DNA from 4 places in the Blastococcus sp. SYSU D00922 genome. Region 3 is predicted to be linked to each of the others. Evidence: riboswitches for the same ligand, from Rfam matches in the RefSeq annotation. Region 3 holds a riboswitch; each other region holds the start of a gene.

Region 1 (7,709 bases), on a different contig from region 3:
GGTGGGCCGCGCGTGACCGCGCCACCACGGGGGCATAGCCGGGGCACGGTCCACGGGACCGCCGGCAGTCCCGAGGGCCCAGGTCCAGTGGTCGAAGCACCGGCCGCTGGGCCGCCTGGGACGCCGGCGCCGACTGCGGTTGCGGCGCGCCGCCTCCTCGCCGACGGTTGCTGACGTGGATCCCTTCCGCGGGCTCGGAATGCCCCGCATCCCCGGGCTGACCGAGCTCATGAGCCTCCTGCAGACCCAGACGGAGGCGCTGGCCCAGCTCCCCCGCACGCTGAGCGATCTCAACGGGACGGTCAAGGAGCTGACCGAGGCCACCACGATGGCGCACGCGACGATCGCCTCCGCCCAGCGGATCGCCGAGCGCCTGGAGGACCTCGTCGACGAGCTCGAGGAGCCGGTGCGGGCCCTGAAGCCGGGCATCGAGCGGGTGGGCCGGGTGCTCGACGACCCGGTGGTCGACACCGTCCCGGACACGCTGCGCCGCATCCAGGAGGACCTGGTCCCGCTGATCCACGGGCTGCGGGTGGCTCAGGACCGTGTGGGGTCGGTGACCGGGCTGCTGCGCCGCCGGCACCGCGACGACACCGACGAGGGGCTCTAGGCCTCGGGCTGCCTGCCGTCGGGAGCCGGCCGCACGAAGTCGCCGACCGCCTTCTCCAGCTGGGCCCAGGTCGCGCTCCACTCGACCAGGGGGTCGAGGATCCGCTCGAAGACCGCCAGCTGCTGGTCGAACGCCTCCAGCTGCGAGCGGATGGCGGAGATCGACTCCCGCTGCGCCCGCACCGTCTGCGCGATCGCGCTCACCTGCGCAGCGCTCATCGCCCCCGGGGGCGAGGGCAGCGCGGGCAGGTGCAGCCGCGCCGGGACGGCGCCGGCGACCGAGCGGGCGCGGTCGGTGAAGCCGCGCAGCTGGTTGACGAACTCGTCGATCGACCGCCCGACCAGCTTGCCGGTCGCCGTCTGGGGCTCTGGTCTCTCCTGCTCACCGGCCATGACCCGACCGTATTACCCGGGCCGGACGACGGCGAGCGGCCGGCACCGGGGTGTCGCGGGTGCCCCGCGGCCCGCTCAGCGGCGACGATGCGAGGACCACCGCAGCGTCGCCCTGCCCTCCCGGGAGGACTTCCATGCTCACCGCCGGACACCGCGTGTCCGTCCCCGTCGTCGTGCTCGCCCTGTCCCTCCTGGCGACCGCGTGCGGGTCGGACGCGCCCACCGGTCCCCGGGCGCAGACGTCGTCCAGCTCCCCCACGACGGCCTCGACCACGCCGGCGGACCCGGTCGAGGTCGCGCTGGCGGGGCTCGACCGTCGGGCGCAGGTCGCCCAGCTGTTCGTCGCCGGCGTGCCGCTGGACGACCTCGGCAGCGGGGACGCGGTGGCGGAGAGCGGCGTGGGCGGGCTCTTCATGGCCGGCCGGTCCACGGCCGCCGCGGAGGAGCTGGCGCAGGTGAGCCAGCGCTGGCAGGCCGCGGCCCCCGGTCCGGGGCTGTGGGTGGCCGCCGACCAGGAGGGCGGCGACGTGCAGACCCTCCGCGGCCCCGGCTTCGAGCGCCTGCCGTCGGCGCTCCAGCAGGGGTCGATGCCCCCGGCCGACCTCGCGGCGCTCGCCCAGGGCATGGGGGCGGCGCTGAGCAGCGCCGGGGTGAACCTCGACCTCGCCCCCGTCGCAGACGTCGTCCCGCCGGGCAACGAGCAGGCCAACGAGCCGATCGGCTACTACGACCGCCAGTACGGCAGCACGCCCGAGGCGGTGGCGGCCGCGGCCGGCACCGTCGTCGAGGGGCTGGGCGGCGCCGGCGTCACCGCCACCCTCAAGCACTTCCCCGGCCTCGGGCGGGTGCAGGCCAACACCGACACCTCCGCGGACGTGACCGACACCGTCACGACCGCCGACGACCCGCAGGTGGCGCTGTTCGGCCAGCTCGCGGCCTCGGCCGCCTCACCGTTCGTCATGGTGTCGTCGGCGACCTACGCCCAGATCGACCCCGACGACCAGGCGGCCTTCTCGTCCGTGGTCCTCATGGGTCTGCTGCGCGGGCGCCTGGGCTTCGACGGCGTGGTCATCTCCGACGACCTGGGCAACGCGGAGGCGGTCAGCGCGGTGCCCCCGGGCGACCGCGCGGTGCGGTTCATCGCCGCCGGCGGCACCCTCGTGCTCACCGTCGACCCGGAGCTGGTGCCCGAGATGATCGACGCCATCCTGGCCCGCGACGCGAGCGACCCGGTGTTCGCCCGCACCGTGGACGCGGCCGTGCGCACCGCACTCACCGCGAAGCAGCGGGCCGGCCTCCTCGAGGGGTGAGTCAGCCGAGGAGGTCGCGGAGCCGCTCGGCGTTGCGGACCGCGTGCCCGTACCCGTCGTTGTTGAAGTAGACGTACACGTCGCGACCGGAGGCGGCCCACTCCCCCACCCGGTCGGCCCACCAGCGGAGGTCGTCCTCGCCGTAGGACCCGGCGTAGAGGTGCGCCGGATCGGGCCCGTGCATGCGGACGTAGACGAACGGCGCGGTCGCGCGCAGGACGCAGGGCAGCTGCGCGCCGCTCATGACGCAGTAGGCGGCGCCGTGCCGCTCCAGGAGCGCGAACACCGCGTCGTCGTGCCAGCTGGGGTGCCGGAACTCGACCGCCACCCGCATCCAGGCGGGCAGCCGCTCGAGGACGTAGGCCAGCCGGGCGTCGTCGCGCTGGTGGGCGGGGTGCAGCTGGAGCAGGAGGACCGCGCGGCGGTCGCCGAGCTCGTGCCAGGCGGAGGTCAGCCGCGGCAGCCAGGGCTCCGGCCCGTAGAGCCGCTTGGCGTGGGTGAGCCCGCGGGGCGCCTTGACCGAGAGCTGGAAGCCCGGCGGCAGCCGGCGACGCCAGCTCGCGAAGCCGGCGTCGCGCGGCCACCGGTAGAAGCTGGCGTTCAACTCGACGGTGCCGAACCGGCGCACGTAGTGCGCCAGCCGGTCACGGGACGGCGTCCCCGGCGGGTACAGGACGCCGTCCCAGTGGTCGTAGCTCCACCCCGACGTCCCGATGTGCACGGCCACGACGACCTGCTACCCCGCTTCTCGAGTGTTCTGCGTGCTCCAGGGGTCCTGCAGCACCCCGGGAGCGGGAGCAACACTCGAGAAGCGGGGATCAGCGGATCAGTACCAGCCGCTGGACTGCGACTTGGCCCACGCGCCGCACGGCGAGCCGTAGGCCTTCTCGATGTAGATGAGGCCCGCGTCGATCTGGCGGTAGCCGTCCGACGTCTTGGCGATGCCGGTGCCGGCCCAGGTGGAGTCGAGGAACTGGGCGATCCCGTACGCAGTGCTGCTCGGGTTCTGCGCGTTCGGGTTCCAGCCGCTCTCCTTGCCCCAGAGGCTCTCGAGGCAGCTGAACTCGCCGGCGCTGCCGACCTTGCTCATCGCGTACTCCTTGTAGGAGCCGGCGGGAGCAACGGCGGCGTTGGTGCCCTGGCCGGGGCGCGCGGCGGCGGCCTCGGCCTCGGCGGCACGGGCGGCCTCGGCGCGGGCGGCCTCCTCGGCGGCGGCCTTGGCGGCGGCCTGCTCGGCGGCGATGCGGTCGAGCTCGGCCTGGACGGCGGCGTCCTGGGCGGCCTTGGCGGTGGCCTGCTCGGCGTCCCGCTCGGCGCGGCTGGCGGCCAGCTGCTCGAGCGAGCCGACGACGTCGCCCTGCAGCTTCTGCGGGGTCTGGGCGCTGACGCCGAGCTGCTCGGCGACGCTGACCGACTGGGGCTGCGCGGCGTCGGCCTGGGCGGGCGGCCCGCCGGCGGTGACGACGCCGACGATCAGCGCGCCCGCGGCGGCGGTCGAGAGGTACAGGGCGGGACGGCGGCCCTTCGCGGGCAGCCGGGTGCCGCGCGCGCGGAGGGCGGCGGCGGACGAGGACAGGGTGGTGCGGATGTTCATGGGGTGCGTGTGCTCCGGATGACGGCGCAGCGGTACGGCCCGCGCTCAGAGGGCGCGGGCGATCCACTGCTGTGTGGCGACGGGCAGCGCGGCGGGCGGTCGCCCGGCGGACCGCATCAGCGCAGGGGTCTCCCGCGCGACGGTCCGGATCGGCTGCTGCGTGCAAGGTCTGCCCGAGGGCGGGCCGTGCTGCTGCTCTCCGTTTCTTCGGTCTCTTCCGTGGCCGCCTACCGAGTTAGCTGACGGATTCGGGCGGGAAGCAGCCCTACCCACCCCGAGCCTGGGCTCGGAGCAGGATTCACCCCAGTACTGCGGTGGGTCCCCGGCTCGCCCGTGTGGTGGGCGACTCGGCGGCGCCCGGCGCGGCCTCCCCCGGTGGGGCAGGAACAACCGGCCGGACCCAGCCAACGTAGCCGCCGTTATCGAGTCGTGACAACGCCGGATCCGAAATCGGCGACGTGATGCTTCTCGCCCCACCCGTCACGGCAGTCTCCAGACCGTCGTCCGCCGAACCTGTGGTCCTTCGGTGTCCGGGACGTCGAACATCGCCAACCGCTGCAGGCGGTCGACCGGCACGTATGGCCGACCGGGGTCGCCCAGGAACACCTCCGCGCCCCGCGCGCGGGCAGCCTCCAGCCACGGCAGGACGCGCTCGCTCATCACGCGGTCGTAGCAGACGTCGCCGGCCAGGACGACGTCGACGACCGGCGGGTCCTCGCCCAGGACGTCGCCGAGCACGGCGATCGGTGGCACCCCGTTGGCCTCGGCGTTCACGGCGACCGCCGCGTGCGAGAACGGGTCGATGTCGCTGGCGCTGACCTGCGCGGCGCCGGCCAGCGCGGCGGCGATCGCGACGAGCCCGCTGCCGGCGCCCAGGTCCAGCACCGACCGGCCGGCGACGACGCCCGGCTGGTCGAGGACGTGCCGGGCGAGGGCCTGGCCGCCGGGCCAGGCGGCGGCCCAGAAGGGCGGGTCGGTGGGCGCCACGCCCCGCTCGGTCTCGATCGCCTCCCACAGCGCGACGACGTCCGCGGCGACGTGCAGGATCACCTCGGGGACGAGCGAGGGCCGCTCCGGCCGGGTGTGGTCGCGGACGAACTGGGCGGGGACGGCGCGGTCGGACGGCACGCCTCCAGTCAACCGGACGCCTCAGACCCCCGGCACCCGCGTGGACCAGGCGGAGAACTGCCCGGCCGGCCGGAAGCCCAGCGCCTCGTTCACCGCCACCATGGGCCGGTTGCCCTCGGAGTTGTAGGTGCTGATCCGGCGCACCGACGGGAAGGAGGCCGCCAGCTCCCGCAGCACCGCCACCTTCATGCGGGCGCCCAGCCGGTGGCCGCGGTGCTCGCGCAGGACGAGCGTGCCCGCCTGCTGTGCCCGGACCGGCACCGACAGCGGGATCTGCAGATCGGTGTAGCCGACCAGGCGGCCGTCGTGGACGGCGCCAGCAGAGACCACCGTCCGGCCGCGGGCCAGGGACACGGCCTCGACCTCCCGGATGCGGGCGCCGTCCCAGTCCTCCTCCTCGACGGGCAGGTCGCCCTGCGGTGCGTCCGTCGTCATCCGCCGGGCGAGCAGGGCGCGGTCCTCGAGCAGCGCGTCGGGAGTGCGGTCCCGCCAGGTGACGACCTCGTAGCCCGCGCCCGCTGCCGTCGCGTCCTCCTCCAGCGCGGCGAGGCGGCCCTCGGGCACCGGCAGGTCGAGGTCGCGCCGGGTCTCCAGCAGGTCGCAGGACCACCCGTGCCGCTCGGCGAACGCGCGGCCGGGGTTGTCCGGCACCGGCTCGTCGACGTCGGCGATGGCCACCGTGCGGCTGTGCGCCGCCGCGAGGGCCAGCGCCTCGGCGAGCAGGGCGCTGCCGATGCCGCGGCGCCGGTGGGCGGGGTGGACGGCGAGGTCGAGGATCGCGACCGACGTGTTGTCGCGCTCGGGCAGGATCAGCCGCAGCGCACCGGCGACCGCGCCGTCGACGACGGCGGCGCAGTGCGTGCCGGTGCGCGAGCCGCCCGCGGTGAGCAGCTCACGGCCGATCGCGACGTGGTCGGCCGCGGGGCGGGGCGGTTCGTCGGGGCGCTCGGCCAGCGAGGCCGCGGCCCAGACGGCGCACCAGTCGGCGAAGAGGGCGTCGTCCGGGCCGAGCTCGACGAGGCGGGAGGTCACCTCCCGGTTCTACCGCCCGGCACAACCGGATTTCAGGCGGCCGGCGGCTTCGCGGGCGCCGCCCGGCGCGCGATCAGCTTCCAGTAGCTACCGGGCGTCAGGCGGACGAGCACGTCCGGGACCTTGGCGCTCCAGCCGATGAGCAGCCGCGGCCGGCGCTCCTCGATCGCCTCGACGATCTGCGCGGCGGCCTTCTCGGGCGGCATGCGCAGGAGCTTGGCGAACTGCTTGCGGCCGGCCTCGTACTCCTCGATCGAGACGCCGGACCCGGTGCGCGCGCTCTCGGCGATGCGGGTCTTGATGCCCCCGGGGTGCACGACGGTGACGCCGACCTCGTCCTCCGCCAGCTCGTGCCGCACGGCCTCGGAGAAGCCGCGGACGGCGAACTTGCTGGCCGAGTAGGCGGCCTGCCCGGCGGGGGCGAAGATGCCGAAGACGCTGGAGACGTTGACCAGGTGCGCTCCGGGGTGCGCCTTGAGCACCGGGAGCAGGGCGTGGGTGAGCCGCACGACGGCCCGGAAATTGACCGCCATGACCCAGTCGAACTCCTCGAGGGTCACCTGGTCGAAGCGGCCGCCGAGCGCGACGCCGGCGTTGTTGACCAGCAGCGTGGTCTCCGGGTGCTCGGCGGCGAGCGTCGCGGCCAGGGCGTCGGTCTGCGCGTCGTCGGACAGGTCCGCGACGTGCGTCGTGACGGTCAGGCCCGGGTGGGCGGCCCGGGTCCGGTCGGCGACGTCGCCCAGCCGGTCCTTGTCCCGGTCGACGAGCACGAGGTGGCTGCCGCGGGCCGCGAGCTGGGCCGCGAGCGCCTCGCCGATGCCGCTGGCGGCGCCGGTGACGACCGCGGTGCCGCCGGCGAACTGGTAGGGACCCATCAGGCGACCGCCTTCTCCGTCGTCGTGGCGGGCACGCGCTGGAACGTCATGCCCTCGTCCTCGAGCGAGCCCCGCCGCATGAGCTGGACGTCGCGGATGTAGTTCTGGTGCAGCCGCCACGGCTTGCGCCGCCCCTGCTTGGGGAGGTCTGCCAGGCTGCGCTGCACGTACCCCGACGACAGGTCGAGGAACGGCTGGTCGGCGCCCTCGGGTGGCGCGACCGGCGTGGCGGAGACGTAGCCCTCGGCGTCGAGGTGGTTGAGCAGCCGGCAGACGTAGCGGTTGACCAGGTCCGCCTTGAGCGTCCACGAGGCGTTCGTGTAGCCGATGACCATCGTGAAGTTGGGGACGCCCGAGAGCATCATCCCCTTGTACGAGACGGTCTTCGAGACGTCGACCCGCTCGCCGTCGAGGCTCAGCGTCATGCCGCCCATCGGGAGCAGGTTGAGCCCGGTCGCCGTGACGATCACGTCGGCGTCGAGGTGCTCGCCGGACTCCAGCTGGATGCCCTTCTCGGTGAAGGCGGCGATCCGGCCGGTGGCGATGGACGCCTGGCCGCGGCGCAGCGCGCGGAACAGGTCGCCGTCGGGCACCAGGCACAACCGCTGGTCCCAGGGGTTGTACGGCGGGTTGAAGTGCGTGTCGACGTCGACACCCGGCAGCTGCTTCTGCGTGAGCCGGCGCAGCAGCTTCTTCGCGGCCGACGGGAAGCGCTGGCTGAACTGGTAGAACGCCGTCGACATCAGGACGTTCTTCCACCGGACGATC
Region 2 (7,709 bases), on a different contig from region 3:
CGAGGACGGCCAGGGCGACACCCTCGAGCGGCGGACGCAGATCTGCCGGCGGGCCTACGACATCCTGATCGAGGAGGTGGGCTTCCCCGCCGAGGACATCATCTTCGACCCGAACATCTTCGCCGTCGCCACGGGCATCGAGGAGCACGCCAACTACGGGCTGGACTTCATCGAGGCCACCCGCTGGATCAAGCAGAACCTGCCCGGCGCACTCGTCTCCGGCGGCGTCTCGAACGTCTCCTTCTCCTTCCGCGGCAACAACCCCGTGCGGGAGGCCATCCACTCGGTCTTCCTGTACCACGCGATCGCGGCCGGGCTGGACATGGCGATCGTCAACGCCGGCCAGCTCGAGGTGTACAGCGAGGTGCCCGAGCTGCTGCGCGAGCGGATCGAGGACGTGATCCTCAACCGCCGCCCGGACAGCACCGAGCGCCTGCTGGAGATCGCCGGGGACTTCGCCGGCGACGGCTCGGTCAAGGAGGTGGCCACCGAGGAGTGGCGCACCCTGCCGGTGGACGAGCGGATCACCCACGCGCTGGTGAAGGGCATCGACGCCTTCGTCGAGGACGACACCGAGGAGCTGCGCGCGCTCATCGCCGAGCGCGGGGGCCGGCCCATCGAGGTCATCGAGGGCCCGCTGATGGACGGCATGAACGTCGTCGGCGACCTGTTCGGGGCGGGGAAGATGTTCCTGCCGCAGGTCGTGAAGTCCGCGCGCGTGATGAAGAAGGCCGTCGCCTACCTGATCCCGTTCATCGAGGCGGAGAAGCAGCCCGGCGACGCCGAGCGCACCAACGGCAAGGTCGTGATGGCGACGGCGAAGGGCGACGTCCACGACATCGGCAAGAACATCGTCGGCGTCGTCCTGCAGTGCAACAACTACGACGTCGTCGACCTCGGGGTCATGGTGCCGCCGCAGAAGATCCTCGACACCGCCAAGCAGGAGGGCGCCGACATCATCGGCCTGTCCGGGCTGATCACGCCGTCGCTGGACGAGATGGTCACCCTCGCCACCGAGATGGAGCGGCAGGGCTTCGAGATCCCGCTGCTCATCGGCGGCGCCACCACCTCGCGGGCGCACACCGCGGTGAAGATCGCGCAGAAGTACCACGGGCCGGTCGTGTGGGTGAAGGACGCCTCGCGCTCGGTTCCGGTGGTGGCCGCGCTGCTGTCGGACGAGCAGCGGCCCAAGCTGCTGGCGGAGACGGCGGCCGAGTACGAGGCCCTGCGCGAGCGGCACGCCGCGCGCCAGGACACCCGGACGATGCTGCCGCTGGCCGCCGCCCGCGACGCGGCTCCGGAGCTGGACTGGAGCGGCTACTCGCCGCCGCGGCCGCGGATGCTGCTGCAGCAGGCGATGGACGTGTGCTCGGGCCCGGCCTGCGACCACCAGCAGCACGTGGCCACGCAGTTCGTCCGCACGTTCCGCGACTACCCGCTGGAGGAGCTGCGCGGCTACATCGACTGGCAGCCGTTCTTCAGCGCCTGGGAGATGCGCGGCCGGTTCCCCGACATCCTGCACAACCCCACGACCGGTGAGGCCGCGCGCCGGCTCTACGAGGACGCGCAGGCCATGCTCGACCGCATCGTCGAGGAGAGGTGGCTCACGGCGAACGGCGTCCTGGGGCTGTTCCCGGCCAACCAGGTCGACGGCGACGACATCGAGGTCTACACCGACGAGTCCCGCCGCGAGGTGCTGACGACGCTGCACCAGCTCCGCCAGCAGACCGAGGGCCGCGACGGCTCGCCGCGCAAGTCGCTGGCCGACTTCGTGGCGCCCAGGGCGACCGGGCTGCGCGACTACGTCGGGGCCTTCGCGGTGACGGCCGGCCTGGGCTCGATGGAGCGGGTCACGGCGTTCAAGAAGGACAACGACGACTACAGCGCGATCATGCTGGAGGCGCTGGCCGACCGGCTCGCCGAGGCGTTCGCCGAGCGGCTGCACGAGCGGGTCCGCAAGGAGTTCTGGGGCTACGCGCCTGACGAGACCCACGACAACGAGGCGCTGATCGCCGAGAAGTACCGCGGCATCCGCCCCGCTCCCGGCTATCCCGCCTGCCCCGAGCACACGGAGAAGCTGACGATCTGGTCGCTGCTCGACGTGGAGGCCAACGCCGGCATCGAGCTCACCGAGAGCATGGCGATGTGGCCCGGTGCCGCGGTCAGCGGGCTGTACTTCTCGCACCCGCAGTCGCGGTACTTCGTGCTGGGCCGGATCGGCCGCGACCAGGTCGAGGACTACGCGCGGCGCAAGGGCTGGACGGTCGCGGAGGCGGAGAAGTGGCTCTCGCCGAACCTCGGGTACCGCACCGAGGACGAGTGAGGGCGCGCAGTGTTGCACGCCTCACGGTTTGGCAAGTACGCCGGGCGTGTCGGCTTGCTTCGTAGTAATTTCGTTATCCGTCTGACGGGCCCCGCTCCTCGAACATGAGGACCCCGATGGACACCGCCGAACTGCGCGCGGCCGTGTGCCGTGGCAGACCGGGGACCCAAGGTTCCTCTGGGGTGAATCCTGCGCGCATGCGCAGGTAGGGCAACTTCCGGCCCGAACCCGTCAGCTAACTCGGTAGGCGGCTGAGGAAGAACGGAGAGCCGCCCCCTGTGGCGCCCCTGAACACGTACACCGCACAGCCCGTCGACTCCGCCGAGGCGGACACCGACACCGAACAGTCCCCCCGCAAGGCCGCCCGGCACCGCAAGGTCCGGTTCCGGTCCGCGCCCAGCTCCCGCGTCGCCTACGCCCTCGGCGTGGCCACCGTCTGCTCGCTGGCACTGGTGAACCTGCTGTCCGGCGAGGAGGCCGCCAACGCGACGGCCGACTCGCCGTCCGTAGCCGTCGCCGCCGCTCTCGGCATCGACGGCTCGGGCATCGACGAGCCGGCCATGGAGGAGCCCCAGCTGCTCGACCAGCTCGCCGCCAGCCGCTCCGAGCGCGACGCCGAGCAGGCCGCGGCCGCTGCCTCGCAGGCCCAGGCCGAGGAGGCCGCCGCGGCCGCCAAGGCCGAGGCCGAGCGGAAGGCCGCCGAGGAGGCGGCGGCAGCCGCTGCCGCTGCCGAGGCCGCCGCCGCCCAGGCGTCCGCCGCTGCCGCCGCCCCGGCGGCGCCGGCCGCGTCCGTCGCGGCGAGCGTGATCGCCAAGATCAACAACAGCGCCGGGCCGATCAAGGCGGTGGCGCAGAACGCCGCGAACGCGGTGGTGTCCAACGTGCCCGGCGCGGCCGGGATGACCATCGGCGGAACCCGCGCCAGCGCGGCCGACCCCGGTGGCCACCCGTCCGGCCTGGCGCTGGACTACATGTGCAGCCCGTCGCTCGGGGACGCCATCGCGCAGTACCACATCGCGCACTGGGACGAGCTGGGCGTGGAGTACATCATCTGGCAGCAGCGCATGCTGTCCTCGCCCGGCGGTTCGTGGAAGCCCATGGAGGACCGCGGCAGCGCCACGGCGAACCACTACGACCACGTCCACGTGAACTACCGGGGATGAGCCAGCCCCTCACCGAGCCGCGGGCCGTGCTGTTCGACATGGACGGCACGCTGGTCGAGACGGAGCAGTACTGGGGCCAGGCCATGTTCGAGCTGGCCGCCCGGCTCGGTGGCCGGATGTCCGAGGCCGCCCGTGCGTCGACGGTCGGCTCGACGATGCGCCGGTCGATGACGATCCTGCACGCCGACCTCGGGCTGGTCCGGTCCGAGGAGGAGCTGCTCGCCGACGCGCGCTGGGTCGAGGACCGGACGGCGCAGCTGATGGCGGCCGGCGTCTCGTGGTGCCCCGGTGCCCGTGAGCTGGTCACCGCGGTGCGCGCGGCCGGCCTCCGGACGGCCCTGGTGACGACGACGCCCCGGCGGATCGCCGACATCGTGCTGGCGGCGATCCGCGCGGACCTCGGTGCCGACCCGTTCGACGTCACCGTGTGCGGGGACGAGGTGCCGGCGCGCAAGCCCGACCCGGCGCCCTACCTGCAGGCGATGGCCGCCCTGGGGGTCGAGCCGGGGGAGTGCGTGGTGATCGAGGACTCCGAGTCGGGCGTGGCCGCGGGCCTGGCCGCCGGCGCGGCCGTGCTCGGCGTGCCGACGATGCAGGCGCTCCCGCCGGCGCACGGCCTGCTCCTGCGCGGGGGGCTGGTCGGCGTCGGGGTGCCGGAACTCGCCGACGTGCTCGCGGCGCGCGAGCTGGAGCTGGCGGACCGCCCGACCCTCAGCTGATCGCACCGGTCGCCGGCGTCACCTGCCGCCCGCGCGAGACGACGAGCCGGACTGCACGCAGGGCCGTCACGTCGGTGCGCGGGTCGCCGTCGACGGCCAGCAGGTCGGCGTCGAGGCCGGCCGCCAGCCTGCCGGTCCGCTCGCCGATGCCGCAGGCGCGGGCCGCGACGCTCGTCGCGGCGGCGAGCGCTCCGGGGACCGGGATACCGGATCTCGCCAGTTCGGCCACCGCCTCCGCCACGATCCCGTGCGGCTTGGCCGGGCCGATGCCGGCGTCCACACCGGCGACGAGTGTCACCCCGGCGGCGTGCAGGGCCGCGATCTGCGGATACCTGTCCTCCCACGTCATGTGGGCGCGCTCGAGGACGGCCTGGATGTGCGCGGGGACGGCGGCCTCCACCCGGGCGAAGGTCGGGGACACGGCGATACCGGCCGCGGCCACCGCCTCGGCCAGCCCCGGCGGCAGGCGGAGGCCGTCCGGGGTCATGCACGTGCAGTGCTCGATGCAGTCCACCCGGGCGGCGACGCAGAGCTCCACCGCCGACAGCGGGTGCGCGTGCGCGGCGACCGGCAGGCCGGCCGCGTGCGCCTCGTCGACCACCACCCGCAGGTCCTCGAGGGTGTACTGGCAGGCGAGTGCGTCCGTCGTGCGGGTCATCAGGCCGCCGCTGGTCATGATCTTCACGACGTCGACGCCGTGCTCCACCCGCTCGCGCACCGCCCGGCGGAGGGCGGCCTCCCCGGTCGCCTCGCCGCCCATGGTCGCGCAGTGGCCCTCGGGGGTCGTGATCGGCGGTCCCGCGGCGACGACGGTGGGGCCGTCGGGACGGCCGCGGTGGCGATCGGCCACCGTCCAGTGCGCGTCGCCGAGGTCGCGGACGGCGGTGACGCCACCCGCCAGGGCGGCGGCCAAGGACGCGGCGACGACCGCGTCGAGTCCGCCGTCGTCGAGCTCGGGGAGCTGATCGAGCGCCCGAGGCCCGGCGTCACCGCACAGGTGGACGTGGGCGTCGATGAGGCCGGGGAGGATCGTGGCACCGGGCAGCTCGGTCACCGGGCAGCCGTCGGGCGCGGGCGACCACGCCGGCTCGACGCCGACGACGCGGCTGCCCTCCACCAGCACCAGGGCGCCGTCGGCGAGGAACCGTTCGCCGTCGAAGGCGCTCCGTGCGCGGTACCCGTGCACGTCGCGACAGGCTAGTGCCGCACTCGGCCGGCGTGACCGGTCCTGCGCACGGTCGATGGACGGCGGTGGCCCCTCAGTCGCGCTCGACGATCGGGAGGGTCTGCCAGCCGGCTGCCGCGGCGGCCTCCGCGGGGAACGGCGGGGGAGTGCCGCCGAACGCCGGGCAGACGGCCTGGTGGTCGCACCAGCCGCACAGCCGCGTCTTGTTCGGGCGGAAGTCGCCGGTCGCGACCGCCCGCTCGATGGCGGCCCAGATCGCCAGCAGGGTCCGCTCGAAGCGGACCAGCTCGGCCTCGTCGGGTGCGTAGGTGAGCGTGTCGCCGTCGCCGAGGTAGATGAGCTTGAGCTGGGCGGCGACCACGCCGCGGGTGCGCCAGAGGACCAGCGCGTAGAACTTCATCTGGAACAGCGCCTTGGCCTCGAAGGCCTCGCGCGGCATCGAGCCGGTCTTGTAGTCGACGACGCGGATGGCGCCGGTCGGCGCCACGTCGACGCGGTCGACGTACCCGCGCAGCAGCAGCCCGTCGGGCAGGGTCACCTCGACGAGCTGCTCGCGGCCCTCGGGCTCGATGCGGGTCGGGTCCTCCAGCGCGAAGTACTTCTCGACGAGCTTCCCGGCCGAGGCCAGCCACGCGTCCACCGACTCGGGCGCGTTGGCGTCGGTCTCCGCGCCGTCGTCCTGGGCGACCGTGAACAGGTCGGCGATGCCCGGCTCGTCGCGCAGCTCCGCCCAGGCCGGCTCGATGAGCTCCTGCGCGGCGGTCACCGTGCGGCCCGCGGCAGGCAGGTCGTAGAGCTTCTCGAGCACCGAGTGGACGAGCGTGCCCCGGACCGCCGCGAGGCTCTTGCGCTCGGGCAGCCGGTCGATGGTGCGGAAGCGGTAGAGCAGCGGGCAGGTCTTGAAGTCGGCCGCACGGCTCGGGGACAGCGACGGGCGACGCGGGGCCTGTGCCTCGTCGGGCTGGACCTCGGTGCTCACGTCCGTCTCGACCATCGCCGTCATGCACCCGAGGCTAGGTCGCCCGTCCGACAGTTCCGAGTGCCCGCGCCGCACTGGGGACACGGGTCACACCGACCCCGTCCGTACCCTGAGCGCCCGTGGAGATCGAGGAGCAGCCCGACGTCGAGGCGACCGAGCAGCGGGAGCCGGTGCCGGGGGCGTTCGTCGCCGGTGACCGCGTGCAGCTCACCGACCCGAAGGGCCGGCACCACACCGTCGTCCTCGAGCCGGGCAAGCAGTTCCACACCCACCGGGGCGCCATCGCGCACGACGACCTGATCGGCGCGCCCGAGGGCTCCGTCGTCCACTCGACGGCCAACACCGGCTACCTGGCCCTGCGGCCGCTGCTGGCCGACTTCGTGCTGTCCATGCCCCGCGGCGCGCAGGTCATCTACCCCAAGGACGCCGCGCAGATCGTCGGCTTCGGGGACGTCGGCCCCGGGATGCGCGTGCTCGAGGCGGGCGCCGGCTCCGGCGCGCTGAGCTGCTCGCTGCTGCGCGCGGTCGGCTCCACCGGCTCGCTGACCAGCTACGAGCGGCGGGAGGACTTCGCCGACGTCGCCCGGGGCAACGTCGAGGCGTTCTTCGGCGAGGTGCCGGCGAACTGGTCGCTGCGGCTGGGCGACCTGGCCGACCACCCCGCCGACGAGGTGGTCGACCGCGTCGTCCTGGACATGCTCGAGCCCTGGGCCGTCCTGCCGACCGTCGCGGCCGCCCTGCGGCCCGGCGGTGTCCTGGTCGGCTACGTGGCGACGACGACGCAGCTGTCCACCTACGTCGAGGCGCTGCGCGAGCAGGGCGTCTGGACGGAGCCGCACGCCTGGGAGTCGCTGCTGCGGCCGTGGCACGCCGTGGGGCTCGCCGTCCGCCCGGAGCACCGCATGGTGGCGCACACGGCCTTCCTGGTCACGTGCCGCCGGTTGGCGGAGGGCACCGTGGCGCCGATCCGGCAGCGGCGGGCGCAGAAGTTCTGAGCGTCGCTGGGGCGCGTGTGACAGGCCGGTCACAGCTACCCGCGAGCCCACGGCGAACTGTCCGGCCGCGTGTATAGATTTGCGTCTTGACTCCCTCGATGAGTGTGGAGGTGCGCGATGAGTCTGGGTCCCGACGAGATCCGCGCGCGGCGTGAACGAGACGTCGCGGCACTGCTCAGCCAGATCTCCTACCTCGAGGAAGAGATCGGTCTCCTCCGGCGGAAGGTGGCCGACAGCCCCCGGCAGGTGCGTCAGCTCGAGGAGCGGATCGCCGAGGCCGAGGGTCGTGCGGCGTTCCTGTCCGAGCGCAACGACAAGCTGGCCGGCACCCTCCGGGACGCCCG
Region 3 (7,709 bases):
GTGCCGACGGCCATGAGGAAGAGCACCAGCGGGATCACGCGCGGGTCACCCGGCGCGTCGGCGCCGGCCCTCCGCAGGAGCGCGGGCGAGGAGACCAGCCAGCCCAGCAGAGCGACCCCGGCACCCGCACCGAGCGCGCCGATCAGCGTCCCGGTGAGGACGTCGTCGGTCGCCACGTGGCCGAGCTCGTGCGCGACGATCGACTCCACCTGCGCGTCGGGCAGGCGGTCGAGCACCGTGTCGTACAGGACGATGCGGCGGGTCGAGCCGAACCCGGAGACGTAGGCGTTGAGCGCCGTCGTCCGTCGCGAGGCGTCGGACACCAGGACGTCCTCGACCGGCGTGCCGTTCTCCTCCGCCAGCTCCAGCAGATCGGTGCGCAGCTGCCCGGCGGCCAGCGGCTCGAACCTGTTGAAGGCCGGCTCCATCAGCACCGGCCAGAGGAAGGAGCCGACGACGACGAGGGCGGCGGCGCCCGCCGCGGCCCACGCCCACCAGGTGCGCGGCAGCTTCCGGGCCAAGAGGACGACCACCAGGAGCCCGAGCGCGGTGAGGCCCGCGTCGATGGCGGTCGAGACGGTGACGTCGCGCAGCCAGAGACCCCAGCTGCGGGTGGACAGCCCGTACCGGTGGCGCACCGACTCGCCGTAGGCGGACAGCGGCAGGGTGACCAGGCGGCCGATCACCGCGAGCGCGAGGACCCCGAGGAGGACCTGCCAGACCCATCCCCCGCCCAGCGGCGCCGCCACCGCCCGCACCAGCCGGGAGCCGAGGCGCGTCAGGCCGAGCACGGCCGACACGAGCAGGCCCAGGAGCAGCGAGGCGACCGACGCCGGCCGCAGCGACGCCGCGAAGGCCTCGGCGCGGCCCAGCTCGGTCGCGGACAGACCGGCGGTCGGGTCGACCGGGCTGCGGCCGCCGGCCGGCTCCGGCAGCGGCGACCACGGGGTGGCGACCGCGATGACCACGACGAGCGCGACGCCGAGGACGACCGCAGTGATCAGGGCGGCCCGGCGAGCGGTCACCCGGCCGATCCTATGAGGACCTGCCGGGACGACGAGGGCCGGTGACCCCTGGGCGGGTCACCGGCCCTCGGCGCGGTGCGGTCGGTCAGCCCGCGATGCGGCGGGCGTGCGTGAAGCCGCTCATCGAGTTGAAGTCGACCACCATGACCGGCTTGCTCGACGTCGACGCGTGGACCATCTTCCCGTTGCCGACGTACATGGCCACGTGGCTGGTCGGGCTGTAGTAGAAGAGCAGGTCGCCCGGCTGCAGGTCACCCACCGAGACGGGGGTGCCCATCGTGGACTGGCTCCGGCTCGAGTGCGGCAGGCTCACGCCGGCCGCGGAGTAGGCGTACTGCGTCAGCCCGGAGCAGTCGAAGGAGTCGGGGCCGCCGGCGCCCCAGACGTAGGCGTCGCCGACCTGGGCGAGCGCCGTGTCCACCGCGACCTGCGCCGCACCGCTCGGGGCGACGACGCCGCTGGGGACGGCCTGCGCCTCGGTTCCGCCGTGCGCCCGGGCGACCTGCGCCTGCTGGGGCGCGGTGAGGGCGTCGTACTGCCGCTGGTAGTCGGCGATGTCCCCCTCGAGCTCCTCCTGCTGCGCGGCGATGTCGTCGACGGCCTTCTGGGCCGCAGCGCGCGCCTCGGCCGCGTCGGCCTGGGCCGACTCGGCGGCGTCCGCGGCGTCGGCGACCTCGGCGAGCTGGGCCGTGGTGTGCCCGGCGATGGCGTCGAGCGTGCCCAGCTGGTGGACGAACTCCTCGGCGGAGTCGCTGGTCAGCAGCACGTCCAGGCGGGAGAAGCCCTCGGTGGTGTACGCCGAGCGGGCAAGCTGGCGCACCTGGCCGTCGAGCGCGTCGAGCTGGGCCTGCGCCTCGGCGGCGGCCTTCTCGGCGTCGGCGACGGCGGCCTGCTGCGCGTCGAGCTGGACCTTCGCCTCGTTGAGCTGCTCGGTCACGACCTCGAGCTGGTGCTCGGCCTCGGCGACCTTCTGCGCGGCCTGGGCGGCGTCGGTGACGGTGGCCGGGTCCGCGGCGGCGGTCCCCGGCAGGACGGTGAACGTGAGGGCCGCGGTCACCCCGAGGAGGAGACCCGAGCGCAGCCATCCGACGTGTCCGGACGCGGACCGACGAGGGAGGTGCGACTGTTCGAGGGCGTGCGACAGTACGGCGTGTGGGGTCGCCACGAGCGGCGGCTCTCCGTTTCTTCCTCTGCTACCGCCTACCGAGTTAGCTGACGGGTTCGGGCTGGGAAGACTGGCCCTATCCCCTGCGCACCGGCGAACCGGCCCGGCAGGAGAACTCACCCCAGGACTGCGGTGGGTCCCCGGCTCACCGTCGAGCACCTGTGCAGGCGCCGTCGGGCGATTAGGCGGTGCCCGTCCGAGGTCACCCCTCAGCGGGTGACGACCACTCGGTCGGACCGGCCGACCCTACGACCGTGATGTCCCCGTGACAAACCGAGGCTCCTGGGACCCGTGTGACGGAGATCGCTCCGAGTGCCGTATTCGCAGGTGGGCGAGCCGGTTTCCGCCCTGTGTGACCTGGAGCGGACCGTTCCGTCCGGGTGCTCGTCAGCCGGTCCGGCGGCCGTTGCCGGCGCCCCCGGCCGACCCGTCGCGGTGCCCCTCCCGGTGCCGCAGCGGGGGCACCAGGCCGACGTCGGCGAGGGCTCGGACGGCCCGCCGCTCGACGTCGTCGAACTCCACGACGACGCCCGGCCGCGGGACGACGACGTCCTCCGCGGCCACGTCGTCCGCCGTCGCGTCGACCGTGCCGCGGGCGCGGCCGGGAAGCGGCACGACCACCGGGTCGGTGCTCTGGCAGCCCGGGGGCGCGCCCAGCAGGACGGTGACGACGCAGTCGGCGCAGCCCGTCGGGCGTGCGGTGCAGGTGTCGCAGTCGATCAGCATGGCTCTTCTCCTCCGTGAGTCGAGACGCACGCTAGGAGCGGCCACCGACAATTCCGGCCCGTCGCCGGACGCGGGGCCTCAGGTTCCGGCGTACTCCCAGTGCCAGGGCTCCTCGCGGCCCCGCCCGGGCTCCGCCCAGTCGGGGTGCAGGAAGCCGAAGCGGCCCGCGTTGGCCTTCATCCAGTCGTACTGGGGCGTGCCGAACCGCTCGATCCCGCCGCAGAGGTCGACGGCGAGCCCCCAGCCGTGGTTGCTCGTGCCCGGGACGGCGGCCAGCGCCGGCTTCTCCCCGTAGAGCTTCACCTGGCTGGCGTAGGTCCGGTAGGAGTCGGTGATGCAGATCGGCGTCCCGAAGGCGCCGGCGAAGGCCGTCGACATCGCCTTGTAGGCCGCCGCCGCGTCGCAGCGCAGGGAGTGCGACCCCACGCCGATCGGGCACAGCGCGCTCGGCGGGATCAGGCCGTTCGGGTATCCGCCCCACGATCGGGCGCCGTCGTAGCTCGGCGGGTAGACGGTGTTGCCGCACTCCATCCTGAGCGCGCCGCCCGTGGGCCCCGGAGCGGCGACCGGTGCGCGCTGGCCGAGGGTCGGCCGGCCGAGCCCGAGCACCTGGTCGGCGGGCAGCGTCCGGACCACGACCGCGCCGGCCCGCGCGTCGGCGGCCAGCATGGTCTTGGTGTCCAGGGCGATCCCCACGTGGCCCAGACCCGCCTCGGGCGTCCCCAGGAACACCAGGTCCCCGGGGAGCACGTCGGCCGGCGCGACCGGGGTCGTCACCGCGAACAGCTCCGCCTGGTTGCCCGGCAGCGCCACCCCGGCCCCGCCGTACACCGACTGCACCAGCGCACCGCAGTCCCACGAGTCCGGACCGGCCGTGCCCGGGGCGTAGGGCCGGCCGAGCGCGTCCATGGCGGCGGTCACGGCGGACAGCGTCTCGGCCGGGAGGACGAGCAAGGACGAGGGCTGGCGGGGCAGCTGGGCCGCGCCGCGCTGGGCGCCTCCCCCGCTCGCCCCGACCGGCACCAGCCCGGGCGGCAGCCCGGCCGCGGGGTCGAGCAGCGCCGAGGCCGGCGGGGCGGTGACGCCGGCTGCCGCCAGCTGCTCGACGTAGGCGCGCCAGTTGGCCGCCGTCCGTTCGTTGACGTCGAGCTGCTCCTGCTGCAGCTGCGCGAGCTGGCGGTCGACCACGCTGAGCGCGTCGTCCAGCTCGTCGGTGACCGCGTCGGCCTGGGCCTCGAGCTCGGCCACCTTGGCGGCCACCGCGTCGGCGCGCTCCCGCGCCTGGGCGAGGGCGGCCTCGGCGCGCTCCTGCTCGTCGAGCGCCGCCTGCCGCTGCTCCTCGGCGGCGCCGATCACCTGGGCGGCGTGCGCGTCGACGACGTCGAGGAAGCCCATCGCCGCGACGACCTCCCCCGGGTCACCCCCGGAGAGCAGCAGCGTCAGGGGGGTCACCGCGCCGCCGTCGCGGTAGACCGCCGCGGCGTAGCTGGCGACCTCCCGCTGGTAGACGGCGAGCTCGCCCTCGGCGTCGGACACGACCGCCTCGGCGGCCGCCACCGCCTCCTCGGCGCGAACCTGCTCCTCGCGGGCCGCGGCGACCTCCGTCTGCTGCTCCTGCAGACCGGTCTGCACCTCGGCGGCCCGCTGCTGCAGCTGGTCGAGGGCGCGGCTGTCGAGCACGGCCGACGTACCGCCGGGCTGGTCGCTGGGGTCCGCCGCCGCGGGCTGCGCCGTGGCGACCGCGAGCGCGGCGACCACGAGGACGGGGAGGGCCGTCCGGGCCGCCGTCCCACCAGTGCGCCACCGGGAGCGCGGGAGCATCAGACCACCTCTGCGTGTCAGGGCCGCGCTCGTCCTCGGGCGCGGCCCACCAGGGGAGATGGTGTCCTGATCACCCGCCGACCGCCAGGCGAAACAGGCCGGTTCCCCACTCGTGGGCGACATCCCGTGCGCCGCCCTCCCCCGGCGCGGCATCACAAGAGTGTCATTACCCCGACCTACCGTCCGCCCCGTGCCCTTCCCTCCCGCTGCCGCCCCGCAGCTGAGCCGGTACGAGCAGGTCACGATCGACGAGCTCGGCACCCCGCTGGCCGACGTCACGTTCGTCGTCGTCGACCTGGAGACGACCGGCGGATCTCCCAAGGACAGCGCGATCACCGAGATCGGCGCGGTCAAGGTGCGCGGCGGGGTGGTGCTGGGCGAGTTCCAGACGCTGGTCGACCCGGGCCGGGAGATCCCGCCCTACATCAGCGTGCTGACCGGCATCACCTCGATGATGGTCGCCGCGGCGCCGCGGATCGGCGCGGTGCTGCCCGGCTTCCTCGAGTTCGCCCGCGGCGCGGTGCTGGTGGCGCACAACGCGCCGTTCGACCTCGGGTTCCTCAGGGCCGCGTGCGCCGAGAGCGGCATCGCCTGGCCGGCGGCGGCGTCGGTCGACACCGCCGTGCTGGCCCGGCGGCTGCTCAGCCGCGACGAGGTCCCCAACTGCAAGCTGGCCACCCTCGCGCCGTACTTCTCCGCCACCACCTCGCCCACCCACCGAGCCCTCGACGACGCGCGGGCGACCGTCGACGTGCTGCACGGCCTGTTCGAGCGGCTCGGCCCCCTCGGCATCACCTCGCTCGAGGAGCTGACCGGCCTCACCCGGCAGGTCGACCCGGAACGGCTGCGCAAGCGGCACCTGGCCGACAGCGTGCCTCGCGGTCCCGGCGTGTACCTCTTCCGCGGCCCCCGCGACGAGCCGCTCTACGTGGGGACGTCGAACGACCTGCGCAGCCGGGTCCGCAGCTACTTCTCCTCCAGCGAGCAGCGCAGCCGCATCACCGAGATGGTGGCCCTGTCCCAGCGGGTCGACGCGATCCCCTGCGCGCACGACCTGGAGGCGGCGGTCCGCGAGCTGCGGCTGATCGCCGAGCACAAGCCGCGCTACAACCGGCGCTCCCGGTTCCCCGAGCGCGCGCTGTGGATCCGGCTGACCGAGGAGCCCTTCCCCCGGCTGTCGGTCGTCCGCCGGGTGCGGCCCGGCGCGGGCGTCTTCCTGGGCCCTTTCCCCGACCGGCGCGCCGCCGACGCCGCCGTCGCCGCGGTGCACGAGGCGCTCCCCCTCCGGCAGTGCACGACGCGGATCTCCCCGCGGATCCCGACGTCGGCGTGCGTGCTGTTCGGCATGGGGAGGTGCGGCGCGCCGTGCACCGGCGCCCAGTCGGTGGAGGAGTACGCCTCGATCGCCTCGGTCTTCCGCGCCGCCGTCGACCACGACCCCGCCGATCTGGTCGCCCCGCTCCTGAGCCGGGTGGAGCGGCTCGCCGGCGAGGAGCGCTACGAGGACGCCGCCGTCCTGCGCGACCGGGTGGCCACCCTCGTGCGGGCCGTGCGGCGGCGGCAGCGCCTGGAGTCGCTGGCCGCCGTCCCGGAGCTCGTGCTGGCCCGCGCCGACGGCTCGGGCGGCTGGCACCTGTCCGTCGTCCGTCGCGGGCGCCTGGTCGCCGCCGGCGGTGCACCGACGGGGACCTCGGTGCGCGGCACCCTCCCCGGCCTGCTGGCGTCCGCGGAGACCCCCCTCGGGCCGGAGGACGAGCTGGCGGCCACCGTCGACGAGACGGAGCTGATCATGCGCTGGATGGAGAAGCCCGGGACGCGGCTGGTCGAGCTCACCGGCACCCTCGCCTGCCCCGCGCCCGGGACCGGCGGCTTCAGCTCGTTCCTGGAGCGGGTGGAGACCGGCCGCACCGAGCGCAACCCGTTCGCCGACGACCGCTCGCTGAGCACGCGGGCCCGCCCGGAGCGGGTGACCGCGGGTGCGGCCGTGCGGTCCCGGCTAGGCTCGCCGGCGTGATCACCGCCATCGTGATGATCGACGCGGCCACCGACGCCATCCCCGAGGTGGCGGCGGCGATCGCCGACCTCGACGGCGTCAGCGAGGTCTACTCCACCGCGGGCGAGGTCGACCTCATCGCCATCGTGCGGGTGCGCGAGTTCGAGCAGATCGCGGAGGTCATCGCCGGCCGCATCAACAAGGTGCCCGGCGTCCTGGAGACCGAGACGCACATCGCCTTCCGCGCCTACTCGCGGCACGACCTCGACGCCGCGTTCTCGATCGGCTTCGACACCGCCGACTAGCTGCCGGCCGCCTGGCTCACGGTCACCCAGCGCTGGAGTTGCGCGGTCGCACGGCCGTCGTCGATGGCGGCCGCCGCACGTTCCATGCCGGCCGCGATGGCGTCGTGGAGGCGGGCGGGGCGCTCGTCGAAGGCGGCCAGCGCGGCGGCGGCGTTCAGGAGGACCGCGTCGCGGACCGGCCCCTCCTCCCCCGCGAGCACCCGGCGGAACACGTCGGCGTTGAACTCCGGCGGGCCGCCGCGCAGCGCCTCGGCCGTCGAGGCGGGGATGCCGAGCGCCGAGGGGTCGAGGCGGTCGGGCTCGACCTCCCCGCCCCGCACCACCCACACCGACGAGGTCGTCGCCGTCGTCAGCTCGTCCAGCCCGTCGTCGCCCCGGAACACCAGCGCACGGCCGCCGCGGGCGGCGAGGACGTCGGCCATCACCGGCGCCATGCGGGCGTCCGCGCAGCCGATGGCGGCGGCGCCAGGACGAGCGGGGTTGGTCAGCGGCCCCAGGAAGTTGAACACCGTGCCGATGCCCATCTCCCGGCGCGCCGGGCCCGCGTGCCGCATGCCCGGGTGGAACACCGGCGCGAAGAAGAAGCCGATGCCGGCCTCCTCCACGCAGCGCGCCACGCCGGGAGCCGGCAGCTCGATCCGGACGCCGAGGGCCTCGAGCACGTCGGCGGCCCC
Region 4 (7,709 bases), on a different contig from region 3:
CTGAGTAGCGCTCGTCGTAGTCCTCGAGCACGACACCGATGTCCGGCACCTGCAGCGGCCCGCCCGTCGGTTCGGACTCGTCGACCGGGAACCACACGTCGTCGAGCGTCGACAGGACGTCGTCCTGGCTCGTGACGGGCAGCTCGTCGCGCTGCGCGGTCGGGTAGGGCACCGGGTAGACGGCGGAGACGACCGCGGCGACGGCGAGCGTGCCGCACGTCGTCCCGAGCACGTAGACCGAGCGGCCGGCCCTCGGCCGATCGCCCTTGTGCTTCGCCATGCAGCTCCCCCGCGGCTCGGAACGACGTCCCCTCCAGCGTGTCCCGTCCAACGGAGGACGTCCACGGAGGTGACCGCTGTTCACGTCGTGTCGGCCGCTCGGCCACCGGCCGACGGCGCGTTCGGCCGAGCCGTCACGGTACCGCTACAGCCGGTGAGACGGCATCGCCAGCAGAGCGCGAGAACCGGTTCCCCGCACCCCGGAGCGGTCGTATGCTCACTCGCCGTCGTGACGTCGTCGACGCCAGCTGCGTCGCCCTCGGCCGAGGCCAGGTTGCCCGGTTTCCGTCCGTCGTCGCCGCGTCGACCGGTTTCCTGCGTCTCCCGGAGAACCGCCGTGAGCACCACAACGCTGGCACCGACCGCCCGGACGACCGTCTCCTACGGCGTCCACTCGGAAGTGGGCGTCCTCCGCAAGGTCCTGGTCTGCGCGCCGGGCCTGGCCCACTCCCGGCTCACCCCGCGGAACTGCGACGACCTCCTGTTCGACGACGTCCTGTGGGTGGACAACGCCCGCCGCGACCACGCGGACTTCGTCGAGCAGATGCGCGCCCGCGGCGTCGAGGTGGTGGAGCTGCACGACCTGCTGGCCGAGACGATGGCGATCCCCGAGGCCAAGGCGTGGATCCTGGACCGCAAGATCACCGTCAACGAAGTGGGGCTCGGGCTGGTCGACGCCACAAGGGAGTTCCTGGAAGGGCTGCCGGACCGGCGGCTGGCGGAGTTCCTCGTCGGTGGGCTGTCCACCGCGGACCTGCCCGCTGACTTCCGCCCGGGTTACGTCGCCCTGGCCCGCGAGTCGACCGGCGTCCGGGAGTACCTGATGCCGCCGCTGCCGAACACGCTCTACACCCGCGACACCACCTGCTGGGTCTACGGCGGGGTCACCCTCAACCCGCTGTTCTGGCCGGCCCGGCACGACGAGACCCTGCTCTACAAGGCGATCTACACCTTCCACCCGGACTTCGCGGGCTCCACCGTGTGGTGGGGCGACCCGGACCGCGACTGGGGGCTGGCCACCTTGGAGGGCGGTGACGTCATGCCGATCGGCAACGGGGCCGTCGCCATCGGCATGAGCGAGCGCACCTCACGGCAGGCCATCACGCAGTTCGCGGCGGCCCTCTTCGAGAACGGCGCCGCCTCGCGGGTCCTCGTCGCCGGCATGCCGAAACTGCGGGCGGCGATGCACCTGGACACGGTGTTCACGTTCGCCGACCGCGACATCGCCACGGCCTACCTCGACATCGTCGACGGCATCCACACCTTCAGCCTCCGGCCCGGCGACAGGGAGCCGGTCGAGGTCACGGAGGAGACGAGGTCGTTTCCCGAGGTGGTCGCCGACGCTCTCGGGCTCTCCGAGCTCCGGGTGCTGGGGACGGGCGGGGACGCCTACGCGAACGAGCGCCAGCAGTGGGACTCCGGCAACAACGTCGTCGCGGTCGCACCGGGCGTCGTCTTCGCCTACGACCGCAACACGCACACGAACGAGGTGCTCCGCCGGGCGGGGGTCGAGGTGATCCCCATCGTCGGAGCCGAACTGGGCCGGGGGCGAGGCGGCGGCCACTGCATGACCTGCCCGATCATCCGCGATCCCGTCGACTTCTGAGCCGGGCATGGTGGACACAGCTCCGCGGGTGGACACGGCTGCCGAGGTCCCGACGCCGACGCCAGGCCGGATGAGCCTGCCCACGCTGACCGCGATGGTCGTCGGCAGCATGGTCGGCGCCGGGGTGTTCTCCCTGCCCGCCCGCTTCGGCGTGGCGACGGGGATCCTCGGATCGCTGATCGCATGGGCGATCGCGGGGGCGGGCATGCTGATGCTCGCCTTCGTCTTCCAGAACCTCGCCATCCGCAAGCCCGACCTGGACTCCGGCGTCTTCATCTACGCCAAGGCCGGTTTCGGCGACTACGTCGGCTTCAACTCCGCCATCGGGTTCTGGGCGAGCACCGTCGCAGGCAACACCTTCTACTGGGTCTTCATCACCGCGACCCTCGGTGCCTTCTTCCCGGCCTTCGGCGACGGCGACACGGTTCTCGCCGTCGCCCTCGGCACGGCCGGGGTCTGGTTCTTCCACTCCCTCATCGCGCGTGGGGTCCGCGACGCCGCCGTCATCAACCGGATCGTGACGGTGTTCAAGATCCTGCCGATCCTGGTCTTCGTCGTCGTGCTGTTCATCGCGTTCGACGCCGGTGTCTTCGCGGACAACTGGATCGCAACCGGCTACGGCGACCTGGGCTCCCTGGACGAGCAGATCCGCAACACGATGATCATCACGACGTTCGTGTTCATCGGCATCGAGGGCGCCAGCGTCTACTCGCGGTACGCCAGGCGGCGCGAGGACGTCGGACGGGCGACGGTCCTGGGCTTCCTCAGCGTGCTGTCGATCTTCTCGTTGGTGACGCTGTCGAGCTACGCCGTCTTGCCGCAGCCGGAGATCGCGGCGACGCGTCAGCCGTCGATGATCGGGGTGTTCGAATCGGTGGTCGGGGACTGGGGGCGCTGGTTCATCAGCGCGGCCGTCGTCGTGTCGGTGCTGGGCGCGTACCTGGCGTGGACGCTGATGGCGGCCGAGGTGATGTTCATCCCCGCCCGCAACGACGACATGCCCGCCTTCCTCGGCAGGGAGAACGACCGGAGCACCCCCATCACCGCGCTCGTCGTCACCTCGCTGGCCGTGCAAGGACTCCTCGCGGCGACCCTGGTCCTGACCGACGCGCTGAACTTCATGCTCGACCTGAGCACCTGCCTCGCGCTGATCCCGTACTTCCTCGCTGCCGCCTACGCCCTGAAACTGGGTCTGACGGGGGAGTCGTACGACGGTGTCGACCGGCGGACGCGGCGCAAGGAGGCCGTCGTCGCCGGGATCGCCACCGCGTACACCTTGTTCCTGTTCGAGGCCGCCGGCCTGACCTTCCTCCTGCTGGCGACGGTGATCCTCGCCCCGGCCACGGTGCTGTACGTGAAGGCGCGGAGCGAACGGGGCCGCCGGATCTTCAGCCCCACCGAGGCGGTGCTCTGCGCCGTCATCGTGGCCGCCGGGATCACCGGCATCGCCGGCCTGGCGACCGGCTTCATCGCCATCTGACGCCACTCCCTGGAGGCGACGTGAAGCGCGCCGGGTTCGTCGCGACGCTCCTGCTCGTTGTCCTGCTCGCCGGTTGCAGCGCGCTGCGGACCGGCCCGTCGAGCTACGAGCACACGAGGTTCCAGCTCGACAGCGTCGACGGTCGGATCGGCCCCCTCCGGCTGCTCAGCGTGTCCATCGCCTCTCCCGGGACACGCGGCAGCTTCCACGTCGCCGGCGACAGCGCCGCCCTGCTCCTGACGATCGCCAACGACGGCGAGGACGAGGACGAGCTCATAGGGGCGAGCAGCGACGTTGCCGACGAGGTCGTGCTCCGCGACGGCGACGACCCACCGGACGCCGACGTCGCGGTGACAGTGCCGCCGGGCGGAGTCGCCGTGGTCCGCGACGTGGCTGGGGCGCACCTGGAGCTGACGGGGCTGCAGGAGCGGCTGCGCAGCGGCCTGGACGTCCCGGTCACGTTCGAGTTCCGGGATGCAGGCTCGCTGACCCTGAGCGTGCCCGTCGGCACCTACACCGACGTGCGCCCGGACAGGTTCAGCCCGCCGCTCTGAGGCACCCGGGGACTCGAGTGGGGCGGGTGGGGCTCGAACCCACGACCCAGGGATTATGAGTCCCATGCTCTGACCGGCTGAGCTACCGCCCCGACGGCCTCCAGCCTGCCAGATGGCCCCTCCGGGAACGGGTGGTGGAGGGGCTCGGAACCGGCGGTTTCCGGTCCCGGCGAGGGCCGTCCGCCGCGGCTCGGAGGGCTGACCTGCGGCTCGTTATCTCGCCGTGACTTTCACTCCTGCCCCACGTACCGTCGTCCGCGGTCCGGACGAGCTGCCGCCCTCGAACCCAGAGGGCATCGGCCGGGCCCCGCCGAACCGTGCCGGACCGATGTCCGCGCGGACCGGGGAACCACCGCAGTACTGGGGTGAATCACGCCCGCGCGTTTCGGGGACGCGGGTGAGTAGGGCATTTCCGGCCCGAACCCGTCAGCTAACTCGGTAGGCGGTCGCGGAGAACAGGAGACGCGTCGCCTTGGCGACCCTGCACCACACCGAGATCACCCCTGCCCAGAACCAGCTCCGGCACCGCACCAGGCGGGCCGGCCTCGTCGCCGGAGCCCTCGCGGCCCTCCTGCTGAGCACCGCGACGGCCCACGCCGCTCCGGGCGACCGCACCGCCGAGGCGCAGAGCGAGCACGACGCCGTCGAAGCCCGGGTCGCCGAGATCTCGGCCCGCGTTGCCGAGGCGGAGGAGACCCTCCAGCGGCTCACCGTCGAGGCGGAGGCCGCCGCCGGCGAGGCGCTCGCGGCGCAGGCCGCCCTGGCCGCCGCCCAGGAGGAGGCCACCGCCACCGCCACCCGGCTCGCCGAGGCGCGCGGCGCCGTGGACGACGCCGAGGAGCAGGTCTCGGACGTCGGCCGGGAGGCCTACATGGGCGGCGACGACACGTTCGGTGACGTCGCGATCCTGCTCGACGCCGACAGCCCGACCGAGGTGCTCCAGCAGGCGGCCACGCTCGAGCACCTGGGCGAGCAGCGCATGGAGGTGCTCGACCAGCTGGAGGCGGCCGAGATCCGGGAGCGCCGTGCGGACCGGGCGGCGCGCACCGCCGTCGCCGAGCGGGACCGGCTCGCCCGCACCGCGGCGGAGAAGGAGGCCGCGGTCAACGAGCAGCTGGCCGCCGCGCAGGGCACCTTCGACGCCGCCGCCGCGGAGAAGGCCGCGCTCGACGGGCAGCTGCGCGAAGCCGAGATCCGCCTCCTCGCGCTGCAGGGTGCCCGGGACGCCGAGGCCGCCTGGGCGGCCCAGCAGGCGGGGGCGGCCGCGAGCACGCTCACCGCGGCGGCCGGCGCGATCGCCCCGACCACGGGCCGGGTCACCTCCTGCTACGGCAACCGGTGGGGCACGCTGCACGCCGGCGTCGACATCGCCGCCCCGATCGGCACGCCGGTCTTCACGCCGGCCGACGGCATCGTCCTGCAGGCCGGCCCGGCCAGCGGCTTCGGCCTGGCGGTCGCGGTCCAGCACGGCGACGGGACCATCACCCTCTACGGGCACGTCAACCAGATGTTCGTGTCCGCCGGGCAGGTCGTGACGGCCGGCCAGCAGATCGCCGAGGTCGGCAACCGCGGCCAGTCGACCGGACCGCACCTGCACTTCGAGGTGCACACCGGCGGCCTCTACGCGAACCGGGTGAACCCCGTGCCGTGGCTGAGCGCTCGCGGCATCTCTCTCGGCGGGGGTTGCTGACCCCGGGCGTCCGCCCCGGGTGAGGATGGACGGGTGAGGACGGCGGTCGACAGCACCTGGGTGCGTGCCGCCGTCCTCGGCCTGGTGGTGCTCGCCGGGCTGCTCCTCGCGGTCACCGTCGAGCTCCCCGACGTCGGCACGGTGCGGACCTGGGTCGACGGCGCCGGCCCCTGGACCTGGGCCGGGATCGTCCTCGGCGTCGCCGTCGTGCTGCTGGCGCCGGTCCCGCGGTCGGCCGTCTCGGTGCTGCTCGGCGTGGTCGTCGGCTTCCAGGCGGGCCTGGCGGTGGCCCTCGCCGGCGGGCTCCTGGGCGGGCTGGCCGCCTTCGGCCTCGCTCGCCTGCTCGGCCGCCCGGCCGTCGCGCGCCTGGCCGGGAAGCGGATGGAGCGCGTCGACCGGCTCATGCTCGACAGGGGCTTCTGGGCGCTGCTCGCCGGGCGGCTCCTCCCGGTCATGCCGTTCGTCGTCCTCAGCTACGGCGCGGGCCTCACCGCCGTCCGGCTCGGGCCCTACACGCTGTCGACCGCGCTTGGGCTCGTCCCGAGCACCCTGGTGCAGGTCGGGGTCGGCGCCTCGGCCGGCGTCCTGGCGCACTGGGCCACGACCGTCACCGTCGTGCCGGTCGGCGTCGTGGTCCTCGTGCTCGCCGGGGTCGGCTTCCTGGCGTGGCGCCGGCGGCGTCCGGCGCCCGAGCGGGAGCCGGTCTAGCCCTTCCGGAACAGCCGTCCGAGCATGCCGCCGGCGCCGCCGACGGTGCGCGCGGCGAGCTGGAGGATCGGGCCGCCCGGGATGCCGGGGACCGCCTGCACGATCGGCGCGAGCTGGAGGAGGCCGCCCACGTCGTGCACCTTGAGCTTCCGGCGCGCGACGGCCGGCACGGGGTTGATCCGCCCCGAGGCCGCTTCCAACAGCAGATCGGCCGGCCCCTCGACCGCGGGGCCCTCGATCCGCCCGGCCGGCACCTGGTGGACCGTCCACCCACCGCCGGACGAGACGAACGTCCAGCCGCCGTCCGGGGTCGCCAGGGTGACCTCGCCGTCGATCGCCATGGAGGCGGCCAGCCCGCCCGTGACGTCGGCCAGCGCGGCCAGGCCTGACTGCAGGACGTCGGGCGGCGGGGGAGCGGCGCCGCACGACACCAGGTCCAGGCCGTGGACGGCGAGCTCGTAGGCCTGCCCCAGGACGACGCTCAGCAGCGGGATGCGCCCGACGACCGAGACGGTGAGCGCGGTGTCCAGATCCTCGGGCTCCTCGGCGAGGTAGCGGGCCGTCGCCTCGCGGTTGCGCCGCAGCCCCTCCAGCACCTCCTCCCGCGAGGCGTCGCGGTGCGCGGCGGTCACCCGGGCGTTGGTGGCGTCGACGTCCGGTGGAGTGCCCGTTCCTCCCGCGCGTGCCGAGGCGATGAGGTCGGCCATCGCGGTGTGGTCGTCCCAGCAGCCGAGGTGCACGCAGATCTCCTGCGCCCGCCAGCCGCGGAGCCGCGAGGGGCGGTCGAGGTCGACCGACGCCGCCTGCTCGATGAACACGTCCCACGCCCGCAGCACCCGGCCCGCGACCTCGTCGCGCCCGGCGTCCGCCATGCCCTGGTGTCGTCCCACGGGAGTCGCCCTACCCGCGGCCGGGAGCGGGCAGGCATGGAGAACCGCAGGTCATCGCGTGGCACGCGCCACGTCCGCCCGGCAATCGCTCTCCCCCCGTGGGGTGAGGGGCGGGTCAAGGAAGGTGTGGACCGGGCCGATCGCAGATCCGTGACCGAACGACCGCCTGGAGACCGCCGGGCCGCCACCGCGCCCGTCGTCGCCCGGCCGGGCCCTGTGCGCCGGCTGGCCGCCGCGCTGCGCGCGGGGCTCTACCGACCGCTCGCCGAGGACGACGACCGGGCCGCCTACTGGGTCCGCCACGTCCGCTACGGCGTGCTGCTCACCGAGGTCGCCGCGTGGACGGTCGTCGGCTACACCTTCCTCACCGAGACGCCCGGCCGGCACCACCCGGTCATCCTGGCCCTCGCGGGCCTCGTCATCGTCGGGGTCCCTGGCCTGCTGCTCCTGCCGCTCGAGGCGATGATGCGCGACTCCCGCGGGCCGTCGCTGTTCTACGCGT

Evidence for each region. A riboswitch is a leader RNA that binds a small molecule or an ion and turns the genes downstream of it on or off. The one in region 3 is predicted to bind cyclic di-AMP.
Region 1: another riboswitch for cyclic di-AMP. It lies ahead of ACI78T_RS18825 (aggregation-promoting factor C-terminal-like domain-containing protein); the one in region 3 lies ahead of ACI78T_RS15080 (NlpC/P60 family protein).
Region 2: another riboswitch for cyclic di-AMP. It lies ahead of ACI78T_RS03415 (hypothetical protein); the one in region 3 lies ahead of ACI78T_RS15080 (NlpC/P60 family protein).
Region 4: another riboswitch for cyclic di-AMP. It lies ahead of ACI78T_RS16450 (peptidoglycan DD-metalloendopeptidase family protein); the one in region 3 lies ahead of ACI78T_RS15080 (NlpC/P60 family protein).

What each region holds. Positions count from the first base shown of each region.
Region 1 covers NZ_JBJGZL010000017.1:29,346-37,054, forward strand. Annotated here, with positions in the region: gene ACI78T_RS18805 (hypothetical protein) at 176-610, shown strand; gene ACI78T_RS18810 (hypothetical protein) at 607-1,002, opposite strand; gene ACI78T_RS18815 (glycoside hydrolase family 3 N-terminal domain-containing protein) at 1,137-2,312, shown strand; gene ACI78T_RS18820 (DUF72 domain-containing protein) at 2,314-3,039, opposite strand; gene ACI78T_RS18825 (aggregation-promoting factor C-terminal-like domain-containing protein) at 3,139-3,906, opposite strand; cyclic di-AMP (ydaO/yuaA leader) riboswitch at 4,120-4,259, opposite strand; gene ACI78T_RS18830 (class I SAM-dependent methyltransferase) at 4,387-5,034, opposite strand; gene ACI78T_RS18835 (GNAT family N-acetyltransferase) at 5,056-6,066, opposite strand; gene ACI78T_RS18840 (SDR family NAD(P)-dependent oxidoreductase) at 6,099-6,941, opposite strand; gene ACI78T_RS18845 (flavin-containing monooxygenase) at 6,941-7,709, opposite strand, start outside.
Region 2 covers NZ_JBJGZL010000002.1:155,522-163,230, reverse strand. Annotated here, with positions in the region: gene metH (methionine synthase) at 1-2,323, shown strand, start outside; cyclic di-AMP (ydaO/yuaA leader) riboswitch at 2,438-2,588, shown strand; gene ACI78T_RS03415 (hypothetical protein) at 2,602-3,486, shown strand; gene ACI78T_RS03410 (HAD family hydrolase) at 3,483-4,205, shown strand; gene ACI78T_RS03405 (amidohydrolase family protein) at 4,198-5,391, opposite strand; gene ACI78T_RS03400 (RecB family exonuclease) at 5,465-6,394, opposite strand; gene ACI78T_RS03395 (tRNA (adenine-N1)-methyltransferase) at 6,490-7,365, shown strand; gene arc (proteasome ATPase) at 7,483-7,709, shown strand, end outside.
Region 3 covers NZ_JBJGZL010000010.1:75,963-83,671, reverse strand. Annotated here, with positions in the region: gene ACI78T_RS15085 (M48 family metallopeptidase) at 1-1,025, opposite strand, end outside; gene ACI78T_RS15080 (NlpC/P60 family protein) at 1,111-2,082, opposite strand; cyclic di-AMP (ydaO/yuaA leader) riboswitch at 2,208-2,388, opposite strand; gene ACI78T_RS15075 (hypothetical protein) at 2,578-2,916, opposite strand; gene ACI78T_RS15070 (D-alanyl-D-alanine carboxypeptidase family protein) at 2,995-4,737, opposite strand; gene ACI78T_RS15065 (DEDD exonuclease domain-containing protein) at 4,928-6,751, shown strand; gene ACI78T_RS15060 (Lrp/AsnC family transcriptional regulator) at 6,748-7,035, shown strand; gene trpD (anthranilate phosphoribosyltransferase) at 7,032-7,709, opposite strand, start outside.
Region 4 covers NZ_JBJGZL010000012.1:68,765-76,473, forward strand. Annotated here, with positions in the region: gene ACI78T_RS16425 (hypothetical protein) at 1-280, opposite strand, end outside; gene ACI78T_RS16430 (arginine deiminase) at 617-1,885, shown strand; gene ACI78T_RS16435 (basic amino acid/polyamine antiporter) at 1,956-3,365, shown strand; gene ACI78T_RS16440 (copper chaperone PCu(A)C) at 3,386-3,919, shown strand; tRNA gene ACI78T_RS16445 (tRNA-Ile) at 3,938-4,011, opposite strand; cyclic di-AMP (ydaO/yuaA leader) riboswitch at 4,228-4,380, shown strand; gene ACI78T_RS16450 (peptidoglycan DD-metalloendopeptidase family protein) at 4,392-5,609, shown strand; gene ACI78T_RS16455 (TVP38/TMEM64 family protein) at 5,643-6,317, shown strand; gene ACI78T_RS16460 (maleylpyruvate isomerase family mycothiol-dependent enzyme) at 6,314-7,207, opposite strand; gene ACI78T_RS16465 (diguanylate cyclase domain-containing protein) at 7,358-7,709, shown strand, end outside.